DNA from 2 places in the Arthrobacter sp. CAN_A212 genome. Region 2 is predicted to be linked to the other one. Evidence: riboswitches for the same ligand, from Rfam matches in the RefSeq annotation. Region 2 holds a riboswitch; the other holds the start of a gene.
What was found. Region 2 has a riboswitch for thiamine pyrophosphate ahead of IWX64_RS07290 (3-oxoacyl-ACP reductase). Riboswitches for the same ligand answer to the same signal wherever they lie in the genome.

Region 1 (7,171 bases), on a different contig from region 2:
TCCCACCCCGCCCGAGCTCACCGAGGAACTGTCGGCACTGGTAGCGAAAATATCCTGACGCCGGTTGTCGATTTCCGCCCGGGTGAGCCGTCATGGACATGAGCGGCGCAACAGGGCGCCTTCGGAGGACACGATAGGAGCTTTCAGATGAGAACTGAATACATCATCCTGCTGCATGACAACGAGCGCGCCTGGCTCGACGCGACACCCTCACAACGCGCCGAGACCTTCGCACGGCATGACGAGTTCACCCGGCGCTGCGGCGAGGACGGGCACAAGATCACCGGAGGCGCGGAACTGCAGCCGTCCGGGACCGCCAGGATTGTGCGGGGCGGCAGCGTCGGCATCACCGATGGGCCCTACACCGAGACGGCAGAGCAGCTGGGCGGTTTTTACCTGGTGGAAACTGACAACCTCGAATCCCTTGCGCACCTGGTCAGTGAGCTGCTGGCCGACACCACCGGGCCCGCCGAAATCCGGGCCACCATCCCGCCGAGCGAGGGCAGCTAGATGAAAATCGCAGTCTTTCTCTACCAAGACGAGTCGATCTGGGCGAATGCCACCGAAGCCGAACAGGAACAGTGGATGGGCGAACACGATGCCTTCTCAGAGGCAGCCCGCCAGCGAGGGACGATCATCGCCGGGGAAGCGCTGGCCGCCGTCTCGACAGCGACGACCGTGCGGCGACGCGGGGATCAGGTGAGTCTGACCGATGGGCCGTTCGCTGAAACCGCCGAGCAGCTGGGTGGTTTCTACGTGTTGGACGTGCCGGACCTCGACGTCGCGGTGGACCTGGTGAAGCTGCTGCCCGAGTACACGGTGGAGCTGCGCCCCATCACCGAATACTGATCCATCACCGAGAACTGATCCGTCACCGAATACCAGGGAGCACACCGATGTCGGTTCCGTCCGGGGACGCACACGCTGCCCTCGAGCGGGCCTGGCAGGACCATTGGGCCAGGCTCCTCGCCCTGCTGGTGGGCCGGTTCCGCAGGCTTGACCTCGCCGAGGATGCGCTGGCCGAAGCGTTCGCTGCGGCGGTCCGCACCTGGCCGCGGGACGGAACCCCCGACTCCCCTGCGGCCTGGCTGCTCACAGCCGCCCGGCGTCGCGCCCTGGACCAGGTGCGTGCCGAGGCCATCGCGCGGCGGCGGGAACCGCTCATGGTGGTCGACACCGAAGTGCGAGCCCACGCCGCTCAGGCAATCGACGCCGGCGGCCACATACCCGACGAGCGGCTGCGCATGCTCTTCACCTGCTGCCACCCGGCGCTCTCCGCCGATGCCCGGGCGGCCCTTGCACTGAGGTTCGTCAACGGCCTCAGCGTCACCGAGATTGCCCGCCTGTTCCTGGTCCAGGAGTCGACCATGGCCGCCCGGCTCACCCGGGCCAAGAAGAAGGTGGCGGCGGCGGGGATTCCGTTCACCCTTCCGGCAGCGGACCGGCTGGCCGAACGGCTGGAGGTAGTGGCCGCCGTCATCTACCTTGTCTTCACCGCCGGGTACGCTCCGGCCACCGGTGAAGACCCGGTGCGCACCTCGTCCGCTGCCGAGGCGATCCGGTTGGCCAGGCTACTCGATGATCTGCTCCCCAACCAGCCGGTGGTCCTCGCCTTGCTCGGCCTGATGGCTCTCCAGCATTCCCGGCGGGACGCCCGGGTAGCAGCCGATGGCTCGCTGGTGCTCCTGCCGGACCAGGACCGGAGCCGATGGCATACCGCCGAGATCCGGTCCGGGCTGGACCTCCTGGACAGGGTTCCCCCGGGAACATCGGGGCTGGCGTTGGAGTACCTGCTCCAGGCCCGGATCGCCGCCGAGCATGCTGTCGCAGCCCGCGCAGCCGACACCCGGTGGCACCGGATCGCAACCCTGTACGCCGAGTTGGAAGCGCTGACCGGTTCCCCCGTGGTGCGGCTCGCGCGCGCCGTTGCCGTGCTGGAGGACGAAGGCCCCGTGGCCGGTCTCGCGCTGCTGGCCGGGCTGGAAGAACGGCTCCCCCACCACCATCGTCTTCCCGCGGTGCGGGCCGAGCTTCTGGCACGCGCGGGTCGGGCACCGGAGGCGGCTGCCTCGTTTCACGCCGCGATCGCACTCTGCGGTAATGCTGCAGAACGGGACCACCTCCGGCGTCGGGCCGCTGAGGTCGGCGAACAGGCGGGCCGGGGCAACGAGCCGTCCGGCTAACTGGCGTCGAGGAGGAAGTTCCAGGTCCCGGCCAGCACCGCGGCGGTGACCGCTGTTCCGGCGATCAGCACGCCGACCAGGCAAACCCAGAGGTCCAGCCGGGTGAAGGTGCTTTCCCTCGCCCAGGTGCGGTCCCCTGCTCCGAACCCGCGCGCCTCCATGGCCACCGCCAGCCGGGTGGCCCGACGGATGGCCTGCACAATCAGTCCGAACCCCTGCCCCAGGAAGTTTCGAAACCGGGCCACGGGATTGCCTTCAAACCCGACCCCGCGGGCATGCCGGGCCAGGCCGAGTGTCCGCCACTCGTCCACCAAAAGACCCACCAACCGCAGCCCCGCAAGTGCACCCAGCACAAACCGGTGCGGCATCCTCAGTTTCTGCGCCAGCGCGTCGGCGAGATCCGTCGGGTCGGTGGTCGTCAGCAGGAAAATACCGGGAAGGGCGATGGCCAGCCCACGCAACCCGATAGCGATCCCCGAGTTCACCGAGTCCTGGGTGAAGAGCACCGGACCGAATTCCAGGAGCACCGCTCCCGTCTTCTCCGCCAGCAGGGCCGTGCCATAACCCGCGACCACCGCCGCCACGACCAGCGGCCACGTTCGCTTCAGCAGTTGCCAGGCGCTGATCCCCAGCAGCGGGAGCAGCAGCAGTTCGCTCCCCAGCACGACGGCGGCGCTCACCCAGTCGATGCTGAGCATCACCACCACGGTCACCAGGACCGCAGCGAACAGTTTGGATAGCGGGTTGGCCCGCGGCAGGAGCCGCCCGGTGAGCTGCGGCGTCAGCACATCAACGCTCACGAGGCCGCCTCCGGTACTGCCTGGCTATCGGCGACACGCAGCAGCCGGCTTCCCAGCGCCTCGGTGAACTCCTGGTCGTGGGTGACGGCCACCAGGCTGCCACCGCCCTGAATCAGTTCAGCCATCAGGGCTACCAGCTCCGCCCAGGTGTTGGCGTCCTGCCCGAAGGTGGGCTCATCCAGCACCAGGATGTCGGGGTTCGTGGCCAGCATGGTCGCCACCGACAAGCGGCGCTTTTCACCGCCGGAGAGCGTGAAGGGGTTGGCTTGCAGCAGCGATGTGAGCCTGAGCCGCTCAGCGATCGGATCGACCCGCCGCCGGAGGGTCGCCTCGTCGCTGCCTTCCAGACGGCGCGGCCCGAATTCGAGTTCGTCGATCACCCGGTGGGTGAGGAACTGGTGTTCGGGTTCCTGGAACACGGTTCCGATCCGGGTCACCAGCTGGGCTGACTTCCAGGCGTGGGGGTTGGTGCTGGCGCCGCGGGCGAGCGCCGGAGCGGCCTGAAGCACTCCGCCCCGCGGCGGAAGGAGCCCGGCCAGGGTCAGCGCGAGCGTGGATTTGCCGCCCCCGTTGGGTCCGACAATGCCCAGCGACGCCCCCGCCTGCAGGTCAACGTCGACGCCGTCGAGCACCACTGGACCGCGCCTGGTCCGGGCGACCGAAAGCCCACGGGCTGCCAGCAGCGGGTCCCCGGGGGACGGCAGCACCCCTGGCACAGCTGGCTGGTGCCCGGGGATCCACACGCCGGCCTCCGCCAGCCGCTCGCGGGTGCGGGAGTCCGTGAGGACGGTGCCCGGCGGGCCATCGGCGAGGATACCGCCGTCGGCCGCCAGCACCACCACCCGGTCCACCACGTCAGCCCAGACCGCCACCCGGTGTTCCACCACCACGAAGGTGGCACCGGTTCGATCCAGGACACGGACGACGGCGTCCCGCACCTCCAGGACACCCTCGGGGTCGAGGTTGGCTGTCGGTTCATCCAGCAGCAGCAGCCCGGGCTGCATGGCCAGCACCGCGGCGAGAGCGAGGCGCTGCTTTTGCCCGCCGGAAAGCGCGGTGGTGGACCGGTCCAGGGGAACGTCCAGCCCGACGTCGTCGAGCGCCCGCCGCACCCGCTCCCAGATTTCCGCGCGGGGGACGGACTGGTTCTCGGCCCCGAACGCCACCTCGTCGCCCACCCGGGCGAGGACGATCTGCGTGTCGGGGTCCTGCAGGACCAGCCCGGCGCGTCCCCGGACCCGGCCGGGCGGGCTTCCGTCGAGGGTGAGGGAACCGTGCTCCTCGCCCTGACCGTCGTCGCCGAGCACGCCCGCCAGGCCATGCAGCAGGGTGGACTTCCCGGAACCGGACGCGCCAAGCAACAACACCCGTTCCCCGGGCTCGACCACCAGGTCAATGTCCTGGACCGCTGGTCTCTTGCGCCCGGCGTGCCGCCAGCTCCAGCCGCAGGCTGCGATCCTGACGGCTGCCCGCTCCCTCGTTTGCTCGGCCATACCGGTTAGACGTCAGCCGTTCGTCCGGCGGCGAAGGCGGACAGGACGCCTGTCTTAGCCAGTCCCCGGACGGCCAGCCACGAGAGAAGCCCCGCGATCACCACACCGGAGATGGATGCGAAGACCACGTACATGAGCTGCCATTCCACGGCCCAGAGGGCGTTGTAGAGGATGTTCTCGGAGATGGCGAGGGCCAGTCCAGCACCCAGCCCGGCGAGCAACGCCACCCCGAGGTTCCATTTGCGGTAGAGGAACAGCAGGAAGATCAGCTCGGCCCCCAGTCCCTGGATGGCACCGGAGAGCAGGGTGGTCAGGCCAAACTGGGTGCCGAGGAGTGCCGAAACGGCGGCCGCCAGCACCTCGCAGTAAATGGCCGCGCCGGGTTTCCTGATGATGAGGCCGCCGAGAACCCCGGCGATCAGCCACCCTCCGGTATAGAGTCCTGCCAGTGGCGGGAACGCACTGGTGATCGCCGCGATCCCTGTGTAACCGGCGGACCAGGCGAAGAACACCACCCCGACGGCGACCGCCACCACCGACGCGACGACGATATCGACCACGCGCCACTGATAGTTGGGGCGTCGGGTGGGGGTGTTACGGGTTTGTGCTGGTGATGAAGCCATGTTGAATTCCTCCTGAGGTACAGGAGGGGAGGGCACCTAAGGCCTGCAGCAATGCCACTGGCCGGGCACCCTGAGATACTCGACTCCCTTCGCCGGTACTAGCCGGATCAGGTTCGAGGGTCTGCGGTAGTCCGCACTCTCAGCGCCCGCTCATGATCTGAGCGGCGCTCCCCTGTCGTATGTTTAGCATTTTCCAGCGTACACCTGATCGTTTCACTCCGCCCCCAAACCACCCAGCGTTCGGCGACGGATGCGTCGTTGTCGACGAGGCGAAACGCTAGGCTAGGAAAAAGAGCAACCATCGAAGGAGACACCCATGAACCAGTTTATGAAACTGCTCGGCGTAGCACTGAGCCTCGGAGCCGGAATTGTCGGCGCCAAGCTGGTGGATTTCATCTGGCACAAGACCACCGGCAAGGCATCACCCAAGGATGAGGACGCCCTCGAGAACAGCCTGCGCTCCGCCATCGCGTTCGCCTTGATTTCCGGGGCCGTCCGGGCGGTCCTGCAGGTCCTCACCAACCGCACCACGCAGAAGGCAGCCCTCCGGTTCGCGAAGACCCGCGACCTGACCTAGGCGCCCGCTTTACGTCTCGTCGGGGCGCTCGGCCATATTCGGGTCGGGCGCCCTTTTGCCGGCCGCCTTCTCTACGACCTCATCGAGTTCGTCCATGCTGAGCAGGTCACGCCGCATGTGCTTGGTACGGTAGCCTGCTCGTCCCACCATGTGGGCCGAGACGGGGACGGTCAGCAGCATGAAGATCCAGCACAACAACAGCACGGGCAGCAGGACCCAGCTGCCCAGCTGCAGTGCCATCGCCAGCAGGAACAACAGCAACCCCAACACCTGGGGTTTGGTGGCCGCATGCATTCTGGCCAACAGGTCAGGAAACCGGAGCAGCCCGACACCGGCAGCAACGGACATGAGGGAACCGCCGATCAGGAACACGGCGGTCAGGGCGTCAATCACAGTCTCGTTCATGTCCTATTTCCTGTCCGTCACGAAGCGCGCCACGGTGACCGAGCCGATGAACCCGATCACCGAGATGGCTACCAGGAGCACCACGTTGTCCAGGTGCCGGTTGACCGCCATATCCATGGCAAGCGCCCCACCGATGGTGGCGAGCAGCACGTCGATGGCGAGCACCCGGTCCAGGATGGAGGGGCCCCGGGCAATGCGGTACAGGGCGCACAGGGCGGCCAGGACGAGCAGGCCCGCAGAGATGATGATGGCGACAGTCATCATGTGCTGGCCCCTTCCTGACGGGAGTCGTTCTCCTCATCGAACCGGTCCTCGGCTGTCAGCAGCGCCAGATCGTCCCGCGTTCCCATGATCCTGATCAGCCAGGCTTCGGTGGCGCGCACGTCGGACCGGATTTTTGCAGCATCTTCGGGGGTGACGACGTTCAGGCAGTGCAGGTACAGGGTTGAGGTGGAACGGTCCACCTCAATCACCAGCGATCCGGGGATCAGGGACAGGGCATGCCCTGTGGTGGTGACCAGCAGGTCTGACGGGCTACGCAATTGCACGGCGACGACGGCGTTCACAAGGTGCGGCCCGCGGGTCAACGAGAGCCAGAACACCTCGAAGCTTGCGACCACCAGCTTGTAGATGAACCGGACCGCGAACGGCACGGCGTAGAGCACGTTGAACCGTCCGCTGAGCTCCACCGGGGGCAGGTACAGCAGATTGGCGACGGCGTAGGCGATCAGGCCGCCGAAGATGAGGTTACCCGGGCTGAAGTCCTGCCAGAGTGCACCCCAGACAATGACCAGCCAGATGATCAGGGGCAGTTCGGTGATGAACGGGATCTTCTGCCGGGTCATGGTGCGCTCCCCTCGCCGAGGACAGCCTCAATGTAGTCGGTGCGTTCCAGCATGTTTTTCGCTGCGTTGTCGCTGATCTCGAACAGCGGGCCAGCCAGCAGGGTGAGCAGCAGGCCGAGCCCCACGAGTCCCATGGTCGGACCGACCATGGTGCGTGGCAGCAGGTTGACGGGGTTGCGTCCGGAGAACCGGCCGGTCGTTTCACCGTTGACGCGCTGCGAGGTGCGGACCGCTGAACCGTCAGC
Region 2 (7,171 bases):
GTACACAGTCACAGTAGAGAGGCACCCATGAGCCAGCAGACCCCGGAACCAATGGACGCCGAAGGCCCGGCCCCGGTAGGGAGCTTTGACCGGTTCTCGGTCGAGAGCGTCTACGCTGAACTACTCAGCCGGGCGCCCGAGAACAAAATGGAACCCCGGATGGCGCCGATGCTCAGGGCGATGGAGATCCTTGGCGAACCCAACAAGGCGTACCCGATCATCCACCTGACCGGGACCAACGGGAAGACCTCGACCGCACGCATGGTCGAGGGCATCCTGCGGGCCCACGAGCTGCGGACCGGACGCTACACCAGCCCCCACCTGAGCAGCGTCACCGAACGGATCAGTATCGACGGCGAACCGGTCTCGGATGAGACCTTCGTCCGGATCTGGGATGAGATCCGGCCGTTCCTGGAAATCATCGACGGTGAACTGGAAGCGGCGGGGGACCCCCGGCTGACCTACTTCGAAAGCATCACCATTCTCGCGTTCGCGGTCTTCGCCGACGAGCCCGTCGACGTCGCCATCATCGAGGTAGGGCTCGGCGGCATCACCGACGCAACCAACGTGGGCGACGGCCAGGTAGCAGTTGTCACGCCGATTTCCCTCGATCACACCGAGCTGCTCGGTGACACCGAATACGATATTGCCTTGGAAAAGTCGGGGATCATCAAACCGGGCGGCTTCCTGATCAGCGCGGCCCAGCCCCACGAGGCCGCCCAGGTGCTCCTCGAGAAGGCTCGCGAAGTCGGCGTTGAGTTCCGGTTCGAGGGAGTTGAGTTCGGGGTCGAAACCAGGACCATCGGCGTCGGCGGTCAGGTGCTGTCCATCAACGGGATAGCCGGCCGGTACGAGGAACTGCTGCTGCCCCTGCACGGGGCGCATCAGGCGCAGAACGCCGCCGTCGCCGTCGCCGCCGTCGAGGCATTCATCGGTGGCGGGACCCGTGAACTCGACGCCGCGGTGGTCCGCGAAGGGTTGCGAACCGTCACCTCGCCGGGGCGGATCGAAGTGGTGCGCACGGCACCGAGCATCATCGTCGACGCGGCGCACAACGCGGCCGGCGCCAAGGCAACCGCGGCAGCCGTCAAGGAAGCCTTCGACTTCAGCCGGTTGATCCTGGTGGTCGGCGTGCTCCAGGACAAGGATGCGGGAGCCATCCTGGCCGAGCTGCATGAGGAACTGGGTGGCATCCTCGAGGACGTCTGCCTGACCCAGTCGAATTCACCGCGCGCCATCCCTGCTGCTGATCTGCTGCAGGACGCGCTAGCGGCCGGGTTCGCCGAGGAACACGTCCACATCGCCGAACGGCTCGACGACGCGCTTGAATGGGCCGTCATGAAGGCCGAGGAAAACAACGACCTCGCAGGGGGCATCCTCATCACCGGTTCGATCACGGTGGTGGGGGAGGCCCGCACCCTGCTGGGTAAGTAGGGGAGTGCACATGGAGCAAAACCGGAAACGCCGTATGACCAAGGCGCAGCGGGAGTGGCGACCCGGAATGCCGAAGAAACGGCGTTCCATCAAAGTCACCTTTGCCTCAGTGGTCCTCACCCTCGAAGCGCTGGTGGTTTTGTTTGCGACCCTCGCCGCATTCGGCTTGTTGCGCGACACCATCTCACCAGTGTTGATCCTAACCGTGGGGATTGCGTTGGCCATCGCACTGGTCGGGGCGTGCGCGTTCCTGACCAAGCCGTACGGCATTGCCATCGGCTGGGTGCTGCAACTGGTCATCATCGCTACCGGGTTCATCGAACCCACCATGTTCCTGATCGGGGTGCTGTTCGCCCTGACCTGGCTGTACGGAATCCGTACCGGGATCCGCCTTGACGCCGAAAACGAGGAGCGTGACCGTCAGCAGGCCGAATGGGAACGGGCGAACCCCGAGGGCGGGTCAGAGCCCGGCACTAATGTTTAGTAGAGTTCCACTGGCCATACCCAACACTTTGGAGGACTTCTGTGAGCGCTGAACGCACTCTTGTACTGATCAAGCCCGACGGCGTTTCCCGCGCTCTGTCCGGGACTATTCTGGCCCGGGTTGAAGCCAAGGGGTACACCCTGGTGGACCTGAAAATGGTGTCGGCCACCCGTGCAATGCTCGAAGAGCACTACGAGGAGCACGTCGGCAAGCCCTTCTTCGAACCGCTCGTCGAGTTCATGCTCAGTGGGCCCATCGTCGCCGCGATCTTTGAGGGCGAGCGGGTCATCGAAGGATTCCGGTCCCTCGCCGGTGCCACCGAGCCAACAGCCGCCGCACCCGGCACCATCCGGGGAGATCTGGGCCGGGACTGGGGTTTGAAGGTGCAGCAGAACCTGGTCCACGGTTCGGACTCGGCAGAATCGGCGCAGCGGGAAATGGGTATCTGGTTCGCCTGAACCCGAACATGAGAGATTTTACCCGGGGCACCAGAAGGTGCCCCGGGTAACCGATGTTGTAGCGTAGTCCCATGACTGAATATCGCAGACTTGGCAACTCCGGACTGAACGTTTCAGTGGTGGGGCTCGGTTGCAACAACCTGGGCCGCTCCGGAACGCCCACCGAGACGCAGCGTGGCACCAACGCCGTCATCGGAGCCGCCATCGATGCGGGAATCAACTTTTTCGACGTGGCCGATTCCTACGGCAAAACCCCCGGCCTGAGCGAGGAAATGCTGGGCAAGGCACTCGTCAAGAACCGCGACGACGTGCTCATCGCCACCAAATTCGGCCTGGACCTGAAAGGCGCCAACGGTCCGGACTGGGGTGCGCGCGGATCGCGCCGGTACATCATGAAGGCTGTCGACGCATCGCTGCGACGCCTGGGCACCGACTGGATCGACCTGTACCAGTTCCACGCGCCAGACCCGCTGACGCCCATCGAGGAGACCCTTTCTGCGCTGGACGCCCTGGTCACCAGCGGCAAGGTCAGGTACATCGGCCATTCCAACCGGGCCGGCTGGCAGCTCGCCGAGGCCGAGTTCGTAGCCCAGCTCGGCGGATACACGCCCTTCATCTCGGCCCAAAACCACTGGAATCTTCTCGAACGCGGGATCGAAGCCGAGGTTGTCCCCGCAGCCGAAGCGTACGGGATCGGCGTGCTCCCCTTCTTTCCCCTCGCCAACGGACTGCTGACCGGCAAGTACAGTGCATCGAAGGTTCCGGCGGGCAGCAGGCTCACCCACTCCCGCACCAACCTGCTGGACGGCGCCGACTGGGACCAGCTCGCCGACTTTGGAGCCTTCGCAAGGGCCCGTGACCTGACCGAACTGCAGGTTGCCTTCTCCTGGCTGGCGGCCCAGCCGTCCGTCGCCTCGGTCATTGCGGGCGCCACCAAGCCGGAACAGATCGAGCAGAACGCCGAAGCGGTGTGCTGGGTACCCTCAGAAACGGAACTGCAGGAGCTCGACCGCATTTTCCCGCGGGCCGCCTAGACCAGTCGAAGCTCCTTGGCCGCCTGGGAGCCGGGACTGATCAAGGCATTGATCAGTCCATCACCAACCCGCCATCAACCACCAGGTTCTGCCCAGTTACGGACCGGGCCCAGGGCGAGGCGAAGAAGAGGACAGCGTCGGCGAACTCCTGCGGAGTGGTCACCCGCCCCAGCGGGGTTGATGCGGCGATGTAATCGAAGACGTCGTCGGGGGTCCCGGCGCTGGCGTCAGTGGTGCGCAGGAGCCCCCCGGAGACCATGTTGACAGTGATGTTCTGCGGGCCAAGGTCTTTCGCCAGGGTCCGGGTCAGCGCAAGCAGCGCTGCTTTCGCCGCGATGTAGTCGTGATAAGGCACCACAGGGTTCTGGAACAGGTTCGTGCCGATGTTGATGATGCGCCCGAAGTTGTGCCCACGCATTCCCGGAAGTGCTGCCTGCGTGGTGTTCAGGCTGGCTTTGACGCTGCCGGCGAACTGGGCGCTGAAATCAGTCCAACTGATCTCCGCTGCGGTGGAGCGGGCATCCCCATTGAAAGTGAATGATGCCAGCGCGTTGTTCACCACCGTGGTGACAGGAGCTCCGAAGTGCACCCGCGCTCGTTCGAGGAGATCGCCGACCTGCAAAGGGTCCGTTACATCCGCTGCTGCAGCCAATGCCCGTTCCGGACCGATCTGGGCGGCGAGCTCGTGAGCCTGGGCTGAGCTGGCCCGGTAGTTAATGACTACGCGGGTGCCTTCAGCCGAGAACGCCTCGACGATGCTCCGGCCCAAGCCCCGACCGCCTCCGGTAACCAGGACAATCTGTTCGGTGAGTTGCATGCAGTACCCCGTCTGAAGTCGTGTGATAAGCGGGGCGAAAAGACGCATGAACCGACCGAAAAGACCGGATGGACATCCCTTCGCCAGTCCGAACTGGATCAGGTTCGACGGGTATGATCTCAGCCAGCAAGAACCGGCACCCCGTGTCGCTCCTGACACAGTAACCGGCGGGGAGACCGTCCCGCTACCCGGCAGGGCTGGCGCGGGGATTTGGGTAGGTCTGGGGCGTAGCGGTTAGGGTGGTGACCATGGCACGGGGTGCTGCTCACCAGAAGCAGCTGAGAATTGACACCCGTTGAACCTGATCTAGTTCGAACTAGCGAAGGGATGTCGTGGATGACTGTTCGTCATGCATCATCTGATTGTGCTCGACTGCTCGAAGAATTACGGTCCACCACCCCCTTGGTCCAATGTATTACCAACGCGGTGGTGACCAACTTCACCGCCAATGTCCTCCTCGCGGTCGGGGCGGCGCCGGCCATGGTGGATATTCCCTCGGAAGCCAAGCAGTTCGCCTCCGTCGCGTCGGGGATCCTTATCAATTTGGGAACTCCCCAGCGGGATCAGCAGACGGCGATGACCGAAGCCGTGGTTGCGGCGAATGCCGCCGGGACGCCGTGGGTGCTGGACCCCGTGGCCGTCGGATTCCTCTCTGTCCGCACGGAGCTGGCCGGTCAGCTGGCGGGGCGGAGCCCGAGGATCATTCGGGGGAATGCCTCCGAGATCCTCGCTTTGGCGGGTGCGGGCTCTGGTGGTCGCGGAGTCGATTCCACCGACGATCCTCTGGATGCTCTGCACGCGGCCCGGTCACTCTCACGGTCGACGTCGTCGGCTGTGGCCATATCAGGCGCCCACGATCTCATGGTTGGTCCGGATGGAGATGCCGTAGTCGTAGCGAACGGGCATGCCCTGCTTACGAAGGTGACGGGTGGGGGCTGCGCGCTGGGGGCCGTCATGGCTGCCTTCGCCGCTCTAACCGACGATGCCGTTCTCGCGGCCACTGCGGCCACGGGTGTGTACACCCTCGCAGCGGAGCAGGCGGCGGCGCGAGCAAACGGACCCGGGAGCTTCGCCATCGAATTCCTCGACCGGCTGGCTGCCGTGACACCCGACGACGTCGCCTCCGGTCTGAATCTCCTTGCGGTGAGCCCATCGGACGGCGCGCGATGAAGCGATGGAACGAGGCGGTGACCCTTCGGGACCAGCTGTCTCTGTACCTTGTGACTGACACTGGCCTGTGCCAACCTACTCCGGTAGCCGACGTCGTTGCAGCGGCGGTGGCCGGCAGCGCGACCATGGTTCAGGTGCGCGACAAGAACGCGTCAACCAGGGGTCTGCTCCAGTTACTTCTCGCGGTTGCCGAATCGGTTGGATCGATTGTCCCCGTGTTGGTCGACGACCGGGTTGACGTCTTCCTGGCTGCTCGGGCCCGCGGAGCACAGGTCGCCGGAGTGCACGTTGGTCAATCCGACCTGCCCGTCCATTTGGTGCGGTCAATCGTCGGTCCGGGTGCGATCGTAGGCCTCAGCGCTGCCACCGGCAGCGAAATCGGGACCGCTCACAACCTGCCGGCTTCGACCGTGGACTATTTGGGGATTGGTGCCATCCATGCGACAGCCACCAAAGCTGATCATCCCGATCCGTTGGGAACCGAAGGATTCGGTGCTCTGGCTTCGGGAAGCTCTTTGCCGTGTGTGGCAATTGGCGGGATCGGGGTATCCGATGTACGCCCCCTCCGCGACGCCGGGGCTGCAGGGGTCGCGGTCGTCTCAGCCGTCTGTGCGTCGACCGATCCGGAGGCAGCAGCGCGAGAGTTGGCCGGCCAATGGCGATCCTAGGGCCGCTTGCCCTCCGCCGGGTCCCCCGCGTTCTCAGCATCGCCGGAACGGATCCCACGGGCGGGGCGGGCATCCAGGCCGATCTGAAGAGTATTGCCGCGATGGGCGGTTACGGGATGGCTGTCGTGACAGCGCTCGTCGCGCAGAACACGAGAGGCGTCCGCTCGGTGCACACTCCACCGACCCCGTTTCTGCGTGAACAGTTGGATGCAGTGAGCGACGACGTGACCATCGACGCCGTGAAGGTCGGGATGCTCGGTGACGTGGCGACCATCGAGGTTGTCCACGAGTGGCTCCTCCGCGTTCAACCACAGCTGGTGGTGCTTGATCCCGTCATGATTGCCACCAGCGGCGACAGACTGCTGGCTGACTCGGCGGAAGCATCCATGCGGGGCCTGGTCGGAACGGTAAGCCTGGTAACGCCTAATCTGCCCGAGCTCGCGGTTCTGGTCGGCGCTCCGGTTGCCACGCACTGGCCGGAGGCCCTGGACCAGGCGCAGCGGCTCTCTGCCAGCACCGGAACGGCTGTCCTCGTCAAGGGTGGGCACCTGCTCACGGATTCGAGCCCGGATGCCCTGGTGGATGCGGCAGGAATGGCCGGGGAGACCCTTCGCGAGTTCCTCGCTCCCCGAGTCCCGACCGACAACACCCATGGAACAGGGTGTTCATTGTCCGCTGCCGTTGCGACCGTCATGGCGCGCACGGGGGACTGGGGTATCGCCGTCAGTGAGGTGAAGAAGTGGCTGCAGGAGGCCTTGACTTACGCCGACGAATTGCAGGTTGGTGACGGTAGCGGACCGATCAACCACTTCCACCACTTATGGCCAGCAGCATTGCCGGGCAAGTGAATACCTGGGAACGGTCCGACACGCCGAAATCGACTGACATCCGGCCCCCGTGACATACCGTAGACCCAACCCCCGAGAGGATCCCCATGGCATGTGACGGCTGCAGAACTTCGTCAAAGTTGGACTTTGACTTCAGCATGGCCTTCCAGCCGATCTATGACGCCGTCGCCGGGCGGGTCTGGGGCTATGAGGCACTGGTCAGGGGCTTCGCCGGCGAAGGTGCCTACGACGTCCTCTCGCGGGTGACACCGGAGCAGA

Region 1: linked by a shared signal. The riboswitch ahead of IWX64_RS02125 (ECF transporter S component) and the one ahead of IWX64_RS07290 (3-oxoacyl-ACP reductase) in region 2 are both predicted to bind thiamine pyrophosphate.

The regions. Positions count from the first base shown of each region.
Region 1 is NZ_JADOUT010000001.1:446,033-453,203, forward strand. Features, by position in the region: gene IWX64_RS02095 (aminodeoxychorismate lyase) at 1-58, shown strand, start outside; gene IWX64_RS02100 (YciI family protein) at 148-510, shown strand; gene IWX64_RS02105 (YciI family protein) at 511-849, shown strand; gene IWX64_RS02110 (RNA polymerase sigma factor) at 897-2,183, shown strand; gene IWX64_RS02115 (energy-coupling factor transporter transmembrane component T family protein) at 2,180-2,983, opposite strand; gene IWX64_RS02120 (ABC transporter ATP-binding protein) at 2,980-4,476, opposite strand; gene IWX64_RS02125 (ECF transporter S component) at 4,482-5,099, opposite strand; TPP riboswitch at 5,167-5,283, opposite strand; gene IWX64_RS02130 (DUF4235 domain-containing protein) at 5,416-5,676, shown strand; gene mnhG (monovalent cation/H(+) antiporter subunit G) at 5,686-6,081, opposite strand; gene IWX64_RS02140 (monovalent cation/H+ antiporter complex subunit F) at 6,085-6,342, opposite strand; gene IWX64_RS02145 (Na+/H+ antiporter subunit E) at 6,342-6,926, opposite strand; gene IWX64_RS02150 (Na+/H+ antiporter subunit D) at 6,923-7,171, opposite strand, start outside.
Region 2 is NZ_JADOUT010000007.1:2,346-9,516, reverse strand. Features, by position in the region: gene ileS (isoleucine--tRNA ligase) at 1-31, shown strand, start outside; gene IWX64_RS07310 (bifunctional folylpolyglutamate synthase/dihydrofolate synthase) at 28-1,434, shown strand; gene IWX64_RS07305 (DUF4233 domain-containing protein) at 1,445-1,918, shown strand; gene ndk (nucleoside-diphosphate kinase) at 1,960-2,376, shown strand; gene IWX64_RS07295 (aldo/keto reductase) at 2,448-3,410, shown strand; gene IWX64_RS07290 (3-oxoacyl-ACP reductase) at 3,463-4,227, opposite strand; TPP riboswitch at 4,286-4,381, opposite strand; TPP riboswitch at 4,472-4,572, shown strand; gene thiM (hydroxyethylthiazole kinase) at 4,564-5,397, shown strand; gene thiE (thiamine phosphate synthase) at 5,394-6,065, shown strand; gene thiD (bifunctional hydroxymethylpyrimidine kinase/phosphomethylpyrimidine kinase) at 6,053-6,913, shown strand; gene IWX64_RS07270 (EAL domain-containing protein) at 7,051-7,171, shown strand, end outside.